4 regions of the Lutispora sp. QWL-02 genome follow, and region 3 is predicted to be linked to each of the others. Evidence: riboswitches for the same ligand, from Rfam matches in the RefSeq annotation. Region 3 holds a riboswitch; each other region holds the start of a gene.
The links. A riboswitch is a leader RNA that binds a small molecule or an ion and turns the genes downstream of it on or off. The one in region 3 is predicted to bind cyclic di-AMP.

Region 1 (3,963 bases), 920 kb from region 3:
ACTGATGGCTTAATTGTATGAATTGTACCTGTGTGCAAAGTGTTTTTGGAAGTGTGGATGAAACAGTTTTCGCATTCAACAGAATCCATGGAATACCCGCCTATAGTTGCAAATGAAATTCTGCCGTTTTCCTTGACTCTTTTTACCATGGCTCCCAGCGTATCCGTATGAGCAGCTAAAGCTTTTTGCGGTGCTGGATTTTTCCCCGGTATCAAGGCTGACAAAGAGCCCTTATTTGTTAAGCTTGTGCCGATACCAAAGGACTTCAGCTCTTCTTCGATCAATGCTATTGCATTTTGAGTAAAACCCGAAGGGCTGGGTGTCTCACATAATTTTTTCATAAAGGATACAATATAGTCAATGTTCATTTTGCATCGCCTCCATTTCTTAACAAAATCATTATAGCATAAAGTAAGAGAAGAGTGGAACCGGATGATTATTCAGAATATTTAGACTTATTTACGAATATATGGTATTATAAAATAAAAGGGGTGATTTATATGAGGTTACCATTACTAAATATAGGCATGTCTAAAACTATCCAAAAGAAAATAACCGAAGAAGACACCGCACTGTATTTCGGCAGCGGCTCCATAAAGGATCTGCTGGCTACGCCCGTACTATCGGCCTTGATGATCGAAGCTGCGGTTTCTGTAGTAGACCCCCTTCTCCCGGACAATTACATCACTATCGGCAAATTTTTAAGCATCGATCATTTCCAGCCGACGGTAAAGGATATGACGGTTACGGTCAATGCTTCCATATCAGAGATTGAAAATAACAGAATCGTTTTCCAACTTAAAGCATACGATGAGCTAGGCGAGATTGGCAGCGGACATCATGAAAGGCATATTGTCAATCATGGCTTGCTCAGAGAAAAGGTCAGCAAGAGAATAGAAGGATTACAGCCTCAACCATAAATATGACAAGATTAAGGGTTATATTTTAAACTCTACTCTAACAACTTTCCCGATTATATTAATATTTTTCTGGTTCGATAGAATGGGCTGATATTCATGATTGTCTGCATAAAGAAGAATATCTTCCTTGTCTAGAAAAGCTATACGCCTGATATAGCATTTGTTTTTCTCCATATATAATATTATATCCCCGTTTCTTATGGAATCTGTGATAAAGACAAGAGCCAGATCACCTTTTGAAATTCTTGAATTAGCCATGGCATTATCCTGTGCAATATAATAAACAAATTCTCCATCGGGAACATTGGCTGCCTTGTTTTGAAAAACCGGCTCATATTTGTAATCCACTATATCATTTTTATTAGGAAAATCCTTTACTGAGGTTATTTTATCAATAACGGGAATCTTTCTGACAGCCTTGGACAATGCTGATGATATGGCATTATCATCCTCAGAAGGTTTTCTATCAGTAATTTTGTGCTTTAGGTTTTTAGGTTCATTTTTTTCATCATCATCTTCAAAGTATTGGGAAAAATATGAGGGTTCAAGCAAGTCAACGCTTATACCAAGGGCTTTAGAAATAGATTCAATAAGCTTTTGATTGGGAATCTTTTTCCCAGACTCAATATCAGCCAAGTATTGTTCAGTAACCCCGGACTTCTTGGCAAGCTCTTTTAAAGACAAATTCTTCTTATTTCTTGTGTTTCTTATATTTGTACCAATGATACTCATCTAAAAGCCTCCATTATTAATGTTGATTCCTCTGCAATCGTTGTTGGTATGAGCAACAGAGATTCACAAATGAGTCATTGCAGTAGACTCAATGTTAAAAAAAACTAATAAGCCATAAAATAAATTTACTTGTAAATGCATATTATTTATATTATCATAATATCACTATAGATGAAAGCTTGGTAAATAATTGTAAACTTTTTGTAACAGCCTGAAACATTATTTATTTTTTTACGTCTATGTAGTATAATAACATAATAAAAATTGAATAATGCTCATACTTTCGCTGAATTCCTTTGAGAGGAAACGGGGGAACCAATAATATGGGGTGAATCCCACTTTTGTGGGTAGGGCCATTCTCTTTCGGTCCGAATCCGTCAGCTAACCTCGTAAGCGTGGGAAGAGGAGGTTTGGGTGTATAAGGTCTATACGCTTTATGAAGTGTATTGAAAAAACCTTAAGCCGTGGATTCCTCCGCGGCTTTTTTTATAGCTCCTGCCTCCCCTGACAATCTTATATTTTACTAATAAATAAAAGGAGGTATAACTATGGTTGTAGTTAACAGAACCAGTGTAGAACTGAATCACTTTATATTGAAAAAGCTTCTAAGAGTGAGGAAAGCAAACAAAAATGATTTGAATGAAATATATGGCATAGCCTGCTCTGTGGGCAGCTCAGAAAAAATATCCGAGCAAGGTTTTTTGGTGGATGATTATAGAGCCAATCCTAAGTTTTATAAGAAGAAGCTATTGAAAGGTATCAACAGCCTTGATCACTTCTATGTTGCTGAATATGATAAGATATATGGTTTTATGATGACATATACGAAAGAGCAATGGCTGGAAGATAATCCGGATTGGCTTGCGGATGTGTATTGGAGACCGGATTTTGATAAAAGCAAGCTGGATAATTTCGTTGTCGTAGATAAAACCGCTATAAAGGCAGATTTGACAGGGCAAGGTATAGGCAGTCTTATTTATACAAGATTATTATCTGATCTAAAAAGTGAGGGTGTCCACAATATTTTCGCGGAGACAATAATAAGTCCCCAACCTAATTTTGCTTCTCTTCAGTTCAGAAAAAAGCAAAAATACAGCCTTGCCGGAATGCGATATGAAAATTATAACGATAATTTATATACAGATCTGATATATCACAAGAAGGTAGAATAATGAATATAATAAAAGCACCCCAAAAGGGGTGCTTTTATTATATTCATTATTCAATTATCTTCCAGACATGCTTCTTTCAGCCTGTTCTATCATCTTCTTAACCATGTTTCCGCCAACTCTTCCGGCATCCCTTGATGCTAAATCACCATTGTAACCTTCCTTAAGGTTTACACCTACTTCAGAAGCTACTTCAAATTTCATTCTATCGAGAGCGGCTGTAGCTTGAGGTACTACTTTACGATTTGTTCTTGCCATTAATATCACCTCCTGCTATTATATTTTACTTTTTTAATTAAAATATTAGTGTTATATTTTGCATACGCTGCTAAGTATTTCTTAGGAAAGTATTTATATTTAAAATAAAAAGTACCATGGCCAAGAAAAAACGATATATTATGCATATTTCCCGATAAATCCTTGAATAATGAAAATAAAGATGAAATAAGGCTCTTTAATTTAAACTATCAGTATGATATAAATAATATATGAAAGTCAAAGAAAGTCAAAGTCAAAGGGGATGAGGATTATGGATATTAACAAGCTGACACAAAAAGCCCAAGAAGCAGTTTTCGAAGCACAGAACCTGGCGATCAAGCTTAGCCATCAATCTATAGATGCAGAGCATTTGCATCTTGTTTTGCTGTCGCAAAAGGATAGCTTGATTTCAAAAATATTGACCAAAATGAATATTCCATTTGATTTTTATTATAAGGATTTAAATGATGAATTATTCAAAATGCCGAAGGTATATGGCAGCAATAGCAATGTTTCAATCACCAGAAGATTTGAAGAAGTATTTATAAAGGCCGAGGAAGAGGCCAAAAAGTTTAAGGATGATTTTATTAGCGTTGAGCATCTTTATTTAGCTATTATAGATGAAAGAAATAGCCCTTCAGAGAGAATAACGAAAAAATATGGTGTAAACAGAGAAAGATTTCTAAAAGAATTGTCCTTGATCAGAAGCAATCAAAGGATCACCAGTCAAAATCCCGAAGAAACCTATGAAGCCCTGGAAAGATTCGGGAGGGATTTGGTTGAAGATGCGAAGAAAGGAAAGCTTGATCCTGTTATCGGGAGGGATTCCGAGATACGGCGCATCATAAGGATACTTTCAAGAAGAACAAAAAATAATCCGATAT
Region 2 (3,963 bases), 1.6 Mb from region 3:
TGCCCAGGCTGTACTTATCAGGGCCGCAGAGCCTGTAAAAGGCTTGGAACATATGGCAAATTACAGGTATGGGAAAGCTGTTGAAGAGCTGAAGAAGAGCCAAGTTAAGAATTTGACCAATGGGCCGGGAAAGCTCTGCAAAGCTTTTAATATAACCAAGGAATTAAATGGAGAAGATTTGACGGGTGATAGACTTTTTATATGTGAAAATCAGGCGCAGGAGGATAGTTTTGAGATTGTAAAAGCAAAGAGGATAGGCATTGATTATGCCGAAGAGGCAAGAGATTTTCCTTGGAGGTTTTACATTAAAGATAATCCATATGTAAGCATTATATAAAAATTGATTTTGGGGGTTATGCAATGAAAAAGCCTAGGGTAGCCATAATATTCACAGGTGGAACTATATCAATGACGGTGGACCCTCGGATAGGTGCCGCTATACCATCTTTGTCAAATGATGAGATCATGTCTTTGGTGACGAATATCGATAAATTTGCTGAAATCGAATCCATAGATTTCGGCAAGCTGCCGGGACCTCATATAGGCCCATTAAAAATGATGGAGTTACGCAGCCTGGTTTTGAAAACCATCAGCAGAGATGATATTTGCGGAGTAATAATTACCCATGGGACGGATACATTGGAAGAAACTGCTTATCTTCTGGATCTATCCATAAACTGTGAGAAGCCCATAGTCGTTGCCGGCGCTATGAGAAACAGTTCTGAATTGGGCTATGACGGACCCAGCAATCTGGCAGCCGCCGTATGTACAGCGATTTCACCGTACTCAAAAAATAAGGGTGTACTGGTGGTAATGAACAATACAGTAAATGCAGCCGGAGAAGTTACCAAGACGAACACATTGAGCTTGGATACTTTCAAGTCTTTGGAATTCGGGGCTCTGGGGGTTGTAGATAACGACAGGGTAATATTCCATAGAGATGTAATAAACAGACAGTACATACCTACAGATGGAATTGAGACCGATGTGGATCTGATAAAATGTGCTGCGGGTATGGATTCAAAATTTATAAAATACTCAGTGGATACAGGTGCCAAAGGCATTGTGCTTGAGGCCCTGGGGAGAGGAAATGTGCCTCCTAAAATGATTGAGGGCATAAAATATGCCATAGATAATGGAGTTTTTGTAGTAATGGTATCGAGATGTCCTACCGGAAGAGTATTGGATACCTATGGTTATGAAGGAGGCGGTAAGCAACTGAGAAATATGGGAATAATCCTAGGCGGAAATCTTCCGGGCCAGAAAGCCAGAATAAAGCTTATGCTGGCTCTTTCCTTGACTCGTGATATGGAGAAATTGCGACGTATCATGGAGCAAGGCGAATATTACGAGAATGAAATATAGGCTACATCACTCTTTTTGCACCGAAATATCTTTGTGCATAATAGCTGTTGCTTAAATTGCTAATAGTTACGCCTTTTGAACTGCTGGCATGGATAAAGTCGCCGTTGCCTATATATATCCCCACATGGGATGCACCCGGAGCATAAGTTGTAAAGAATACAAGATCTCCTGCTCTGAGATTAGCTTTGGTTATATAGGTTCCGGTGGGATATAAAGATTCTGTAGTCCTTGGAAGCCAGATTCCATATTTACCATAGACATAGTGGACAAAACCGGAACAGTCAAAACCGCTTGGAGAAGTTCCGCCCCATACATAGGGCACTCCCATATAAGATTTTGCTGCCGCCACGATATTGCTCCCGCTTGTTCTCTCAACCGTTCCTCTGGAGCTTAAGGCAGCTGACGAGCTGTTGTTCAATGCCCTGTAAGTATTTTTGCCTACTATTCCGTCAGCATATAAACCATTTGCTTTCTGAAATCTGATGACTGAATTTTTTGTTATACTTCCAAAATAGCCTGTAACATTATTATTGAAATATCCTAAACCTTTGAGCTTGGTCTGAAGCGTGCTCACATCAGAGCCCCTCATGCCCATTTTCAGTGTAGTATAGCCATAATCAGCTTGTACAATATTAGCGGACAAAAAAATGACTAATACCATTGCGAAGACTGTGAAGCACAGCTTCGAATATCTTCCTTGCATCAATATTCTCCTCTCATCAGCCTGCGAAGTTAGTTGACGGATTAGGTTGAGAGCTTCCCTTAAACGGCCTTTAAGAGCCCGTTTATTCACCCCAGAGTTAGTTCCTCCGCTCCACAAAAGGTGGACTAGGCTTTTTTGTAATTATATAAGACAGAAGCATATAATTAAACCTGTAATATATTGAAGAAGATATATAATATTCATAATATGACTTATTGAGCATTATATAGTAAATTTCAACAAGCTATAGTTATCCTGATCATATAAAGCCGCTGTTTCCGTCCATGCATTTATTTTCAACTGTGCCAAGCGGTTATAAAAATGATTGAAGAGGCGGTGCTCTAATTTGTTATGCGCTTTTAGAAGGGAAAAATTGCATATAATACATATTGTGCAGGATAAAGCTTCGTAGTATAATAGCTATTGAAATCTTTCACTTGCTATGAAAGATTTTTACTATTTTTGAATGGAGGATAATATCTTGAACAATGATAAGATAGACTTGCACATTCATACTTCAGCTTCAGACGGGACGTGGACCGCTGATGAAGCCGTTGCTGAAATAATTAAGAATAATATAAGCATGTTTGCTATTACGGATCATAATTCAGTAGAAAATGTAGAGACAGCGGCTGAGCTTGCGGCAAAGGCAGGCTTAGCCTTTATACCGGGTGTAGAAATTGATACTTCCTTTAATAAAGCTAATCTTCATATACTTGGGTATGGCATAGATATACTTGACGACGGCTTGCTAAAGCTGATATCCCGGAATAGAGATTTTATGGAAGAAAAAGATGAGGAAAGCATAAAATTCCTCTATGAGAAAGGCCTTGACGTGAGCCTGTCGGATTACGGCCGTTATCAGAATAATCCGAAGCGGGGCGGATGGAAAGCTTTAAACTATTTGATAGACAAGAAGATCTGCAGTAATACAAAAGATTTCTTCCCCCTTTTCGACGGCTGGGGAAATCCATTTGAAAAAATGAAGTTTCCTGATCCCAAAGAAGTTATTTCTGTGATAAAAAACGCAGGCGGTATAGCTGTGTTGGCTCATCCGGGCGCACCCTTTTATCGCTTTAATTTTAAAGACATATTGCATGGCATGCTGGATGAGGGCATAATGGGCATAGAATGCTACCATCCTGAGAATAACCCCGATATAACAAAGCATTGCAGTAAATTTTGCCAGGCTAACAATCTCTTTATAACCGGAGGCTCTGACTGTCACGGCACCTTTTTTGCTGCAAGGAAAATCGGCATACCAAGTATTGCGCGCGGCAGCATAAGGCTTGGTATATAAATTAGAGTTATTGCAATAGAATGAAACATAAATCACTGAACTAACAAAACTAATAAGACCCAAAAGGAATACATTCACCCTGAGTTCTTAGTTCTGAACTCTATGTAGGTGTTCAGTAAAGTGAAATAAATTGGTTACGGACACCAAAAAGTAACAGTAATTAACAGTAAAGCAATAACAAAAGGACTGATCATTGAAAATTAAAAAAGGTGCAGTTGATAGGAAGAGTTTACCATTGTAAAATGGCAGAGCTTAGCTAAACATAGGAGTAAAGGATTAAATTTCCTATGGATTAAGCGGCATTTTTCTGGTAATCTATACTCTCAAGGACTTCAGCTATGGCTTTTGCATGTTGGGTCATGCATACCAAGGCAGTCCTCACGAAGAAGTTTTTTGTACCCCGGAATAATGGGGACTTTAATCCGTTATTGAGGACCGTATCGCCGATCACAGATTCGATGCGTGCTCTTCTTGAGTATAGGTCTTTCCAGAGTTGCGAGCCTCTAGGGACTTGTGTAAACCAGCGGATGTCATCTTCAATGTGAGTATAGACTGTCTTGCCATAGTTGGAATCACAACAAGGTTTATCACACTT
Region 3 (3,963 bases):
AAAAAACCCATAGCGACATAATGACCTTGGAAGAAATATATGAGGTGGTGAAAGCCTGCGCTGACCTGGGCGTCAACAAGGTAAGGATCACGGGAGGAGAACCCCTGACCCGCTACGGCATCACAAGCCTGATAGAGAAAATTTCCAGGCTTGAAGGGATAAAAGACATAGCAATGACCACCAATGCGGTGCTCCTTAAAAAGTATGCCAAGGGATTGAAGGAAGCAGGTCTCAAAAGGGTTAACATAAGCCTTGACACCATGAAAGCAGAAAAGTATAAGGAGATCACCCGCTTCGGGTCTATAGGAGAAGTATTTGCAGGCATGGAAGAGGCCAGAAAAGTCGGGCTTTTGCCTTTGAAAATAAACGTAGTATTGATAGGCGGTTTCAATGATGACGAAATAGGAGATTTTGTAGAGCTCACAAGGAATGAGGATATCCAGGTAAGGTTTATAGAGCTGATGCCCATAGGTCAGGCAGCCGATTGGGCTAGAGACAACTTTGTCCCCAACACTACCGTGCTGGAAAGATTTCCGGAGCTTCAGCCTGTAGAGGGAGGGGACAAGTCGAGCCCGGCAGAGTACTATAGGCTGCCCGGGGGAATGGGCAAAGTAGGACTCATAAACCCTATAAGCCATAAGTTTTGCAGCAGCTGCAACAGACTGAGGCTTACCGCCGACGGCAAGATAAAGCCCTGCTTGCATTCCAATCAGGAGATAGATGTTTTGCAAACCCTGAGAAAAGGACAAAATGTTAAGGAATTGATAGAAAGCGCCATATGGCAGAAACCCTCGGAGCACCATCTGGATGACGGTGAAGCCATAGACCGTGATATGATGCGTATAGGCGGATGAACCATCGGGGACGGTTCTTCCTGGCTCATTTATTCAACAGAACTATTAAAAGGAGTTGTAAAAAATATGGAAGGAAAAATTCTGGCTGTAAATATAAGTGAAAAAAAGGGAGTAATAAAGACACCCATCGACGAAGGCTATTTCAAAATAGATCACGGTTTGGTAGGAGATGCACATGCGGGAAACTGGCATCGGCAGGTAAGCCTTTTGGGCATCGAGAGCATAAATAAAATGAAAGCTCTCGGGATAGAAGGCCTTTGTACAGGCAAGTTTGCAGAAAACCTTACTACCGAGGGCATAGTATTATATGAGCTTCCCATAGGCACCAAGCTCCAAATAGGTGAAACCATCCAGGAGGTCACCCAAATAGGGAAGGAATGCCATGTGGGCTGCGCCATATTTCAGCAAATAGGCAGCTGCATAATGCCTTTGGAAGGAATTTTTACAAAGGTATTGGAGGAAGGCACCATAAAACCCGGAGACACCATCAGTGTTATAGAATAGATTTTGGAGGTAGGGCTTTGATAAGCTGGAGGAAATAGATGAGAATATCAGAGCGGTATAAACAGCTGCATCAACTGCAAGAATTGTAAGGGCAGCTGTACCCAGAAGCCTGCGATCACTGACAGACTAAAGCATATTGCACGTATGATGTCAAAGTTTGTTGCTTCAAAATAGCATAGGGACATAGCCTGAGGCCTGATGGGATGGTGGTAATTACCATTGCATCAGGCTTTATACTTATGTAAACTATAAGAAGCCGTACTGTTTTAGCTGAATCTCGTTAGAATCTGTTTAGTATATGCTAAACAGGTTCTCCGGAGAGCGGAGGATATTTCTGGGGTGAATTGGGACAAACCCATAGGGCACTCTCTGTCCGAACCCGTCAACTAACTTCGTAAGCATAAGAGAGGAGAGTAGTATGAGGAAGAAGAAACTATTACTATTTTTTATGGTACTGGCTTTGTTAATGGTGACTCCGGTTTTTGGAGACACATTGAAAACCGGAAGCACCGGGACGTTGGTGAAACAGCTTCAGACAAAGCTAAAAGCATTGGGTTACCTTAATTCCAGCATAACAGGCTATTATGGTAATCAGACGAAGAGTGCCGTATTAAAGTTTCAGGCAAAAAGTGGACTCAAACAGGATGGCATTGCAGGCACTGCAACACAGAAAGCTTTGCTCAATGCCGGGACAAGCAGCAATACCATAGCGAGCAGAAGCAGCACAGGATCCTACAGTATCAAGGATGTACAATCAGCCTTGAAAAGCTTGGGCTTATACAGCGGAAGCATTGATGGTATCGCAGGATCAAAGACCAAGGCTGCATTGAAAAAGTTCCAGAAGAACAAGGGCCTTGCAGCAGACGGCATCATGGATCTCAAAACGGCCGAGAAGCTTTTCGTAAAGAGTGGAACAGCAGCATTGGCAGATAGAGGCGGAGCGGATCGCAAAGAAGCTTCTAAGGATACTATAAAAGACGCAGAAGATACATACGATTCTTCGAAGGGTGACAAGTATGGAGAATTGCTGGATTGGTGGTCTGAGGTTGAGAGCATATTTTACAGGGGTGCGGAAGCCCAGCTCATAGATTTGTGGACGGGAAAGAGCTTTAACATAATGAGGACCTATGGCAGCAATCATGCCGATTGTGAACCTTTGACAGCAGAAGATACAAAGATCATGAAGGAAATATACAGCGGAAGCTGGAGCTGGAACAGAAGACCTGTTGTCATAGTAACAGGGGGCAGTAGGATCGCTGCTTCCATGGCAGGGATGCCCCATGCAGGGCTGGAAGCAAAACCTAAGAATGTTACAGTAAAGGGCCGCAGCGGCGGCTTTGGCACCGGAACCAACTTAGATACTATTAAAGGCAACAATATGGATGGGCATTTTGATGTTCATTTTCTCAATAGCAGAACTCACGGCACCAATAAAGTAGATTCGGCACACCAAAAAGCAGTAAAACAAGCAGCAGGAAAATAGCAAACATCGCAGTACGGTTTTTTAAAGCCCGGGCATATCCCGGGCTTTAAACTTTTTCTCAAAAACTGCGTATAATAGGATAAATTGATATAGGGGGAATCAGAGATGAGCGGAATATATTTGATCGTCAGCACTGCATTGATAATTGTGGGGTTATCGGTCACTTTCATATCCGGATTGCCCGGTACGGGCTTTCAAGCCATTGGCTGGGGAGCATTACAAAGGTAATAATAACTACCTTGATGGTAATCATATTCTATTTCAAGGTATTTTTTTAGATTTTACTACTTCATGACCCAACAATAAAGTATAATAATATACAAAGTATTATATTTGCCGCAGGAGGAAAGCATGAATAAATACGAAAGCCTAAAAAACTTGTTGAAGGAATATGGAAAATTGGCAATAGCGTATTCGGGCGGGGTGGACAGCAGCTTTTTGCTCAAAGCCGCAATAGAGGCTTTAGGAAAAGAAAATGTGCTGGCGGTTACGGTAAAATCCCAGGTCATACCGGAGGAGGAGCAAAAAGAAGCGGAGGAATTGGCTAAGCAGATGAAGGCCCGGCATCTGGTGCTCAAAATGGATGTGCTGTCTTTGCCTGAGTTTAAGATCAATCCGAAGGACCGCTGCTATTTTTGCAAAAAGCATATCTTTAAGGATATAATTAAAGCTGCATCGGAAAGAGGCTTCAATATAGTGGCTGACGGGACGAACTCTGATGATGAAGGGGATTACAGGCCGGGAATGAAAGCGCTGCAGGAGCTCAAGGTTGTAAGCCCTTTGAAGCAGTGCGGCCTTACTAAGGCTGAGATAAGAGAGCTTTCAAAGGAATTGGGGCTCAGCACTTATGACAAGCCAAGCCTTGCATGCCTGGCATCGCGGGTTCCCTATGGCGAAGAGATAACGGCAGAAAAGCTTCTGATGACAGGAGCTGCCGAGAAATACTTAAGATCTCTGGGGTTCAATCAGCTGAGGGTGAGATGCCACGGTCCTGTCGCAAGGATTGAGGTTCTGCCCCAGGATTTTGACAGGTTTTTTAAAGATGATTTAAATATAAAAGTTTATGAACATTTAAAAACCTTGGGCTTTAAATATGCTGCCCTGGATCTGGCAGGCTATAGG
Region 4 (3,963 bases), 840 kb from region 3:
ACCTGGGCTTCAGACATGCCAGCCTGACATGGAATGAGGAAAATCACCTTGCAGCCGGTGCAGCCGTAGAGAGTGGCTCTAAAGGCATTACTTTGTTAGGTGAGAAAGCTATAAAGCTTATGGATGATCTTGGTATGATCCTTGATGTATCCCATCTTAATGAGAGGAGCTTCTGGGATGTAACCGAAATATGGAAAAAACCGATGATTGCTTCTCATTCAAACTCCAAGGCTATTTTACCCCATAGAAGAAATATCACCGACGAGCAGGCCATAGCCATTTCCAAATCCGGTGGCGTAATAGGGGTAAATGCCTGCGGAGAATTCCTGCATAGGAGTAAGCCGCATATTAACTGCTATCTGGACAACATTGAACATTTTGTAAATGTAGCCGGATTGGAAGCAGTGGGGATAGGCTTTGACTTCTGTGATTTTTTGAGGAGCGGTTCATTAGGCTCTGATGAAAAAATAAGCAAAGGTGTAGAAGGCCTTGAAGATGTAAGAAACGGAGGAGCGGTGCTGGAAGGCTTGAAGTCAAGGGGCTTCAGCGGAACAGATATCGAAAAAATAGCACATGGGAATTTCTTGAGGGTGATCAAAGAACTCATCTATTGATGTGTGTTAACGCAGAAGGATTGAATAGGTTTGTGTAGAATAGTAGAATAATAGTTTAGGGGGTATATATAATGAATAATGTTGTTGATGTGATAATGAACAGGATGTCTTTAAGAAAATATGATGAAAGGCCTATATCTAGAGAACATGCAGATGTTATCCTGGAGTGTGCAATGAGAGCTCCCACAGCAGGAAATATGATGCTTTATTCTATAATCAATATAGAGGATCAAAATAAAAAAAAGATATTGAGCAAAACCTGTGATGATCAGCCTTTTATAGCTGATGCGCCGTTAGTGCTTGTTTTTTTGGCTGATTACCAGAGATGGTATGACTATTATGTTCATTCCGATGTACATTCATATTGCAAATCAAAAGGAATAGATTTTGAAGGGCCAAGCGAAGCAAATCTGCTGCTGGCATCATGCGATGCGATCATAGCAGCCCAGAATGCAGTGATAGCAGGTGAAGCGCTGGGCATAGGTTCATGCTATATAGGCGATATAATGGAAAACTATGAAACCCACAGAGAGCTTCTTAATCTGCCTAAATGGGTATTCCCTGTCGGGATGCTTTGCATGGGTTATTATCCCGCAGGTTACAACAGGGTTAAAAGAGAAAGATTCGATAAAAAATATATTGTACATACTGATAGCTATTCTGATTTGTATAAAGAAAATTTTAAAGAGACATTTAAAGATATAGAAAAACGCTTCAAGGCGGAGAACAAATATGACGCAGATAATATGGGGCAATTGCACTATGCTTTTAAAACCGGTGCAGATTTTTCAAAAGAAATGGCCAGATCGGTGAAAGAAGCATTAAAAAATTGGAGCAGTGAAAAAATAAAGTAAGACGGAGGCGTATATATGGGACAGGTACTGGATTGCAGAGAAGCAGCAAAAATCTTTTTGGAAAGTATAAAAAAAGACAGTCTGGATCTTAAGGATAAAGGAATAAACCCTACTTTAGCGATTGTCAGGGTAGGGAAAAGAGAAGATGACATCGCCTATGAAAAAGGCATCTTAAAAAATTGCGAGAAGGTGGAAATAACAGGCAAGGTGCATGAATGTCCCGGAGATATTGATATGGACAGCTTTATAAGGCTTATTAAAGAGCTGAATGCGGACACATCCATTCATGGTATTCTGATATTCAGGCCATTGCCCAAACATCTGAACGAAAGCATAATAAAGCATATAATAAGCCCTGACAAAGATGTGGATTCCATGAATCCTCTTAATTTAGCCAAGGTTTTCGAGGGAAATCTGGAAGGCTATTCGCCCTGTACACCGGCTGCTGTGATGGAGATAATAAAGCATTTCAATATTGATATTAAAGGTAAAAGAGTTGCCGTATTGGGCAGAAGTATGGTTGTAGGAAAGCCATTGGCAATGATGCTTTTGAAGGAAGATGCAACTGTTATGATTTGCCACTCCAAAACAGAAAATTTGAAGGAGGCTGCAGCAAGTGCTGATGTTGTCGTTGCTGCAATAGGCAAGGCAAGGTTCATTGGAGCGGAATATATAAAGGAGGGCGCCACAGTAATCGATGTAGGCATAAATGTTGATGAGAATGGCAAGCTGTGCGGAGATGTAGATTTTGAAGCTGTCCTAGATAAAGCTTCTTATGTTACTCCTGTTCCGGGCGGTGTTGGATCTGTCACAACAGCGGTTTTATTAAAAAATGTAATAAAGGGAGCAAAAATGATGCGGTAAGCATCATTTTTTTATTTAAATTAACATAATGCAGCAAAACCTACATATATAGGAAAGATGAAATATATGGATATATATTTTTAAAAACTGTTTCAAAGCTTGGTATTACTCAAACAGTGTTGAATGGACAGAAATTTTGACAAAGTTGGACATACAGTCTATAATAAATATTATGTAAACTACACTAAGCTGAATCCCGGTGATGCCGGGTACGGAGGAACCAAATAGAGGGGTTAGTCCGAGAAATATCTTGGTAGGGAGCCTTCTTTCCCGAACCCGTCAGCTAACTTCGGAAGCGAATATAGAAGGAGAGTAATACTTATGAAAAGAATATTGAAAAAAATTTCAGCCTGTGCAATCATGGCTGGATGCATATCTATGCTTTCAATGGGTGTAAATGCAGATTCACTGATAAAACCAGGCTCCAGAGGAAGCGAAGTTTATACTATTCAAACCAAGCTGAAGAATTGGGGATATACAGGTGCCGCTCCTGATGGCGTTTACGGAAGCAATACTAAAAGCGCCGTAATGTATTTTCAAAGCAAAAATGGGCTTGCAGCAGACGGAATCACTGGTTACTGGACTTTACTGAAACTCGGCATGGCTGAGATAAATTCTACATTGCAAATTGGAAGCCGGGGGGCCTCGGTTGCAAACTTGCAGGCAAGCTTAAATAATAAGGGATTTTCTGCAGGCAGCGCTGATGGAATATTTGGTTCCAAAACCTATAACGCAGTTATAGGCTTTCAAAAGGCAAATGCTTTAACACCTGACGGTATTGCCGGACCAATAACTCAAACAAAATTATCTTACTCCAATGGTAACGCTATAGCTGCTGCAACGCCTTCAAGAGGGACAAGCAGTACACAGGAAATGTCTGCGGATATTTACTGGTTGTCTCGCATAATAAACGCAGAAGCAGGTGCTGAGTCCTATAAGGGTAAAGTTGCCGTTGGCAATGTCATAATGAACAGGGTGAATTCAAACGAATTTCCCAATACCGTAAAAGGTGTAATATTCGAATATTATCAGGGCATACCTCAATTCAGTCCTGTGGCAGAAGGAACAATATACAATACTCCGGATGCTGACAGTATTGCCGCAGCAAAGGAAGCGTTAAGCGGATCGAAACCTGTGGGAAGCTGCACATATTTCTTCAACCCGGCCAAGTCTGCCGGAAGTTGGATAGTAAAGAATAAAACCTATGTGACAAGAATAGGCAATCACGTTTTTTATAAATAATAAAGTTGGGACAAGGCTTAAGCCTTGTCCCAACTTTATTATGCAAATGCTTTTCAGGTTGTATGAAATAGAAAGTTTTAGTATACTAAAAGCAATGATAATAATATTTGTGCAGGTGCATAAAATTGAGTCAAAGAGTGATAATCCACGTCGATATGGATGCTTTTTTTGCTTCTGTGGAGCAAATGGATAATCCAAAACTGAAGGGCAAACCGGTTATTGTCGGTGGGAATAGCCCAAGGGGAGTTGTGAGCACTTGCTCTTATGAGGCACGCATATATGGGGTTCGCTCTGCAATGCCGATTTTTATTGCAAAGCAATTATGTCCCGGCGGCATTTATCTTGCTGTGAGACATAAGCGTTATGAGGAAATATCCCATAAGGTATTT

Region 1: linked by a shared signal. The riboswitch ahead of AC4HCY_RS14245 (GNAT family N-acetyltransferase) and the one ahead of AC4HCY_RS18660 (peptidoglycan-binding domain-containing protein) in region 3 are both predicted to bind cyclic di-AMP.
Region 2: linked by a shared signal. The riboswitch ahead of AC4HCY_RS10900 (C40 family peptidase) and the one ahead of AC4HCY_RS18660 (peptidoglycan-binding domain-containing protein) in region 3 are both predicted to bind cyclic di-AMP.
Region 4: linked by a shared signal. The riboswitch ahead of AC4HCY_RS14675 (peptidoglycan-binding protein) and the one ahead of AC4HCY_RS18660 (peptidoglycan-binding domain-containing protein) in region 3 are both predicted to bind cyclic di-AMP.

The regions. Positions count from the first base shown of each region.
Region 1 is NZ_CM177762.1:2,995,039-2,999,001, reverse strand. Features, by position in the region: gene AC4HCY_RS14260 (M42 family metallopeptidase) at 1-368, opposite strand, end outside; gene AC4HCY_RS14255 (thioesterase family protein) at 501-920, shown strand; gene AC4HCY_RS14250 (helix-turn-helix domain-containing protein) at 939-1,652, opposite strand; cyclic di-AMP (ydaO/yuaA leader) riboswitch at 1,927-2,062, shown strand; gene AC4HCY_RS14245 (GNAT family N-acetyltransferase) at 2,201-2,824, shown strand; gene AC4HCY_RS14240 (alpha/beta-type small acid-soluble spore protein) at 2,879-3,079, opposite strand; gene clpB (ATP-dependent chaperone ClpB) at 3,351-3,963, shown strand, end outside.
Region 2 is NZ_CM177762.1:2,341,117-2,345,079, forward strand. Features, by position in the region: gene AC4HCY_RS10890 (DNA-3-methyladenine glycosylase) at 1-337, shown strand, start outside; gene AC4HCY_RS10895 (asparaginase) at 361-1,365, shown strand; gene AC4HCY_RS10900 (C40 family peptidase) at 1,367-2,068, opposite strand; cyclic di-AMP (ydaO/yuaA leader) riboswitch at 2,072-2,210, opposite strand; gene AC4HCY_RS10905 (PHP domain-containing protein) at 2,550-3,368, shown strand; gene AC4HCY_RS10910 (transposase) at 3,661-3,963, opposite strand, start outside.
Region 3 is NZ_CM177762.1:3,914,146-3,918,108, reverse strand. Features, by position in the region: gene moaA (GTP 3',8-cyclase MoaA) at 1-854, shown strand, start outside; gene AC4HCY_RS18665 (MOSC domain-containing protein) at 921-1,358, shown strand; cyclic di-AMP (ydaO/yuaA leader) riboswitch at 1,648-1,774, shown strand; gene AC4HCY_RS18660 (peptidoglycan-binding domain-containing protein) at 1,777-2,841, shown strand; gene AC4HCY_RS18655 (hypothetical protein) at 2,947-3,069, shown strand; gene larE (ATP-dependent sacrificial sulfur transferase LarE) at 3,193-3,963, shown strand, end outside.
Region 4 is NZ_CM177762.1:3,073,246-3,077,208, reverse strand. Features, by position in the region: gene AC4HCY_RS14690 (dipeptidase) at 1-614, shown strand, start outside; gene AC4HCY_RS14685 (nitroreductase family protein) at 686-1,468, shown strand; gene AC4HCY_RS14680 (bifunctional 5,10-methylenetetrahydrofolate dehydrogenase/5,10-methenyltetrahydrofolate cyclohydrolase) at 1,484-2,332, shown strand; cyclic di-AMP (ydaO/yuaA leader) riboswitch at 2,510-2,645, shown strand; gene AC4HCY_RS14675 (peptidoglycan-binding protein) at 2,654-3,574, shown strand; gene AC4HCY_RS14670 (DNA polymerase IV) at 3,730-3,963, shown strand, end outside.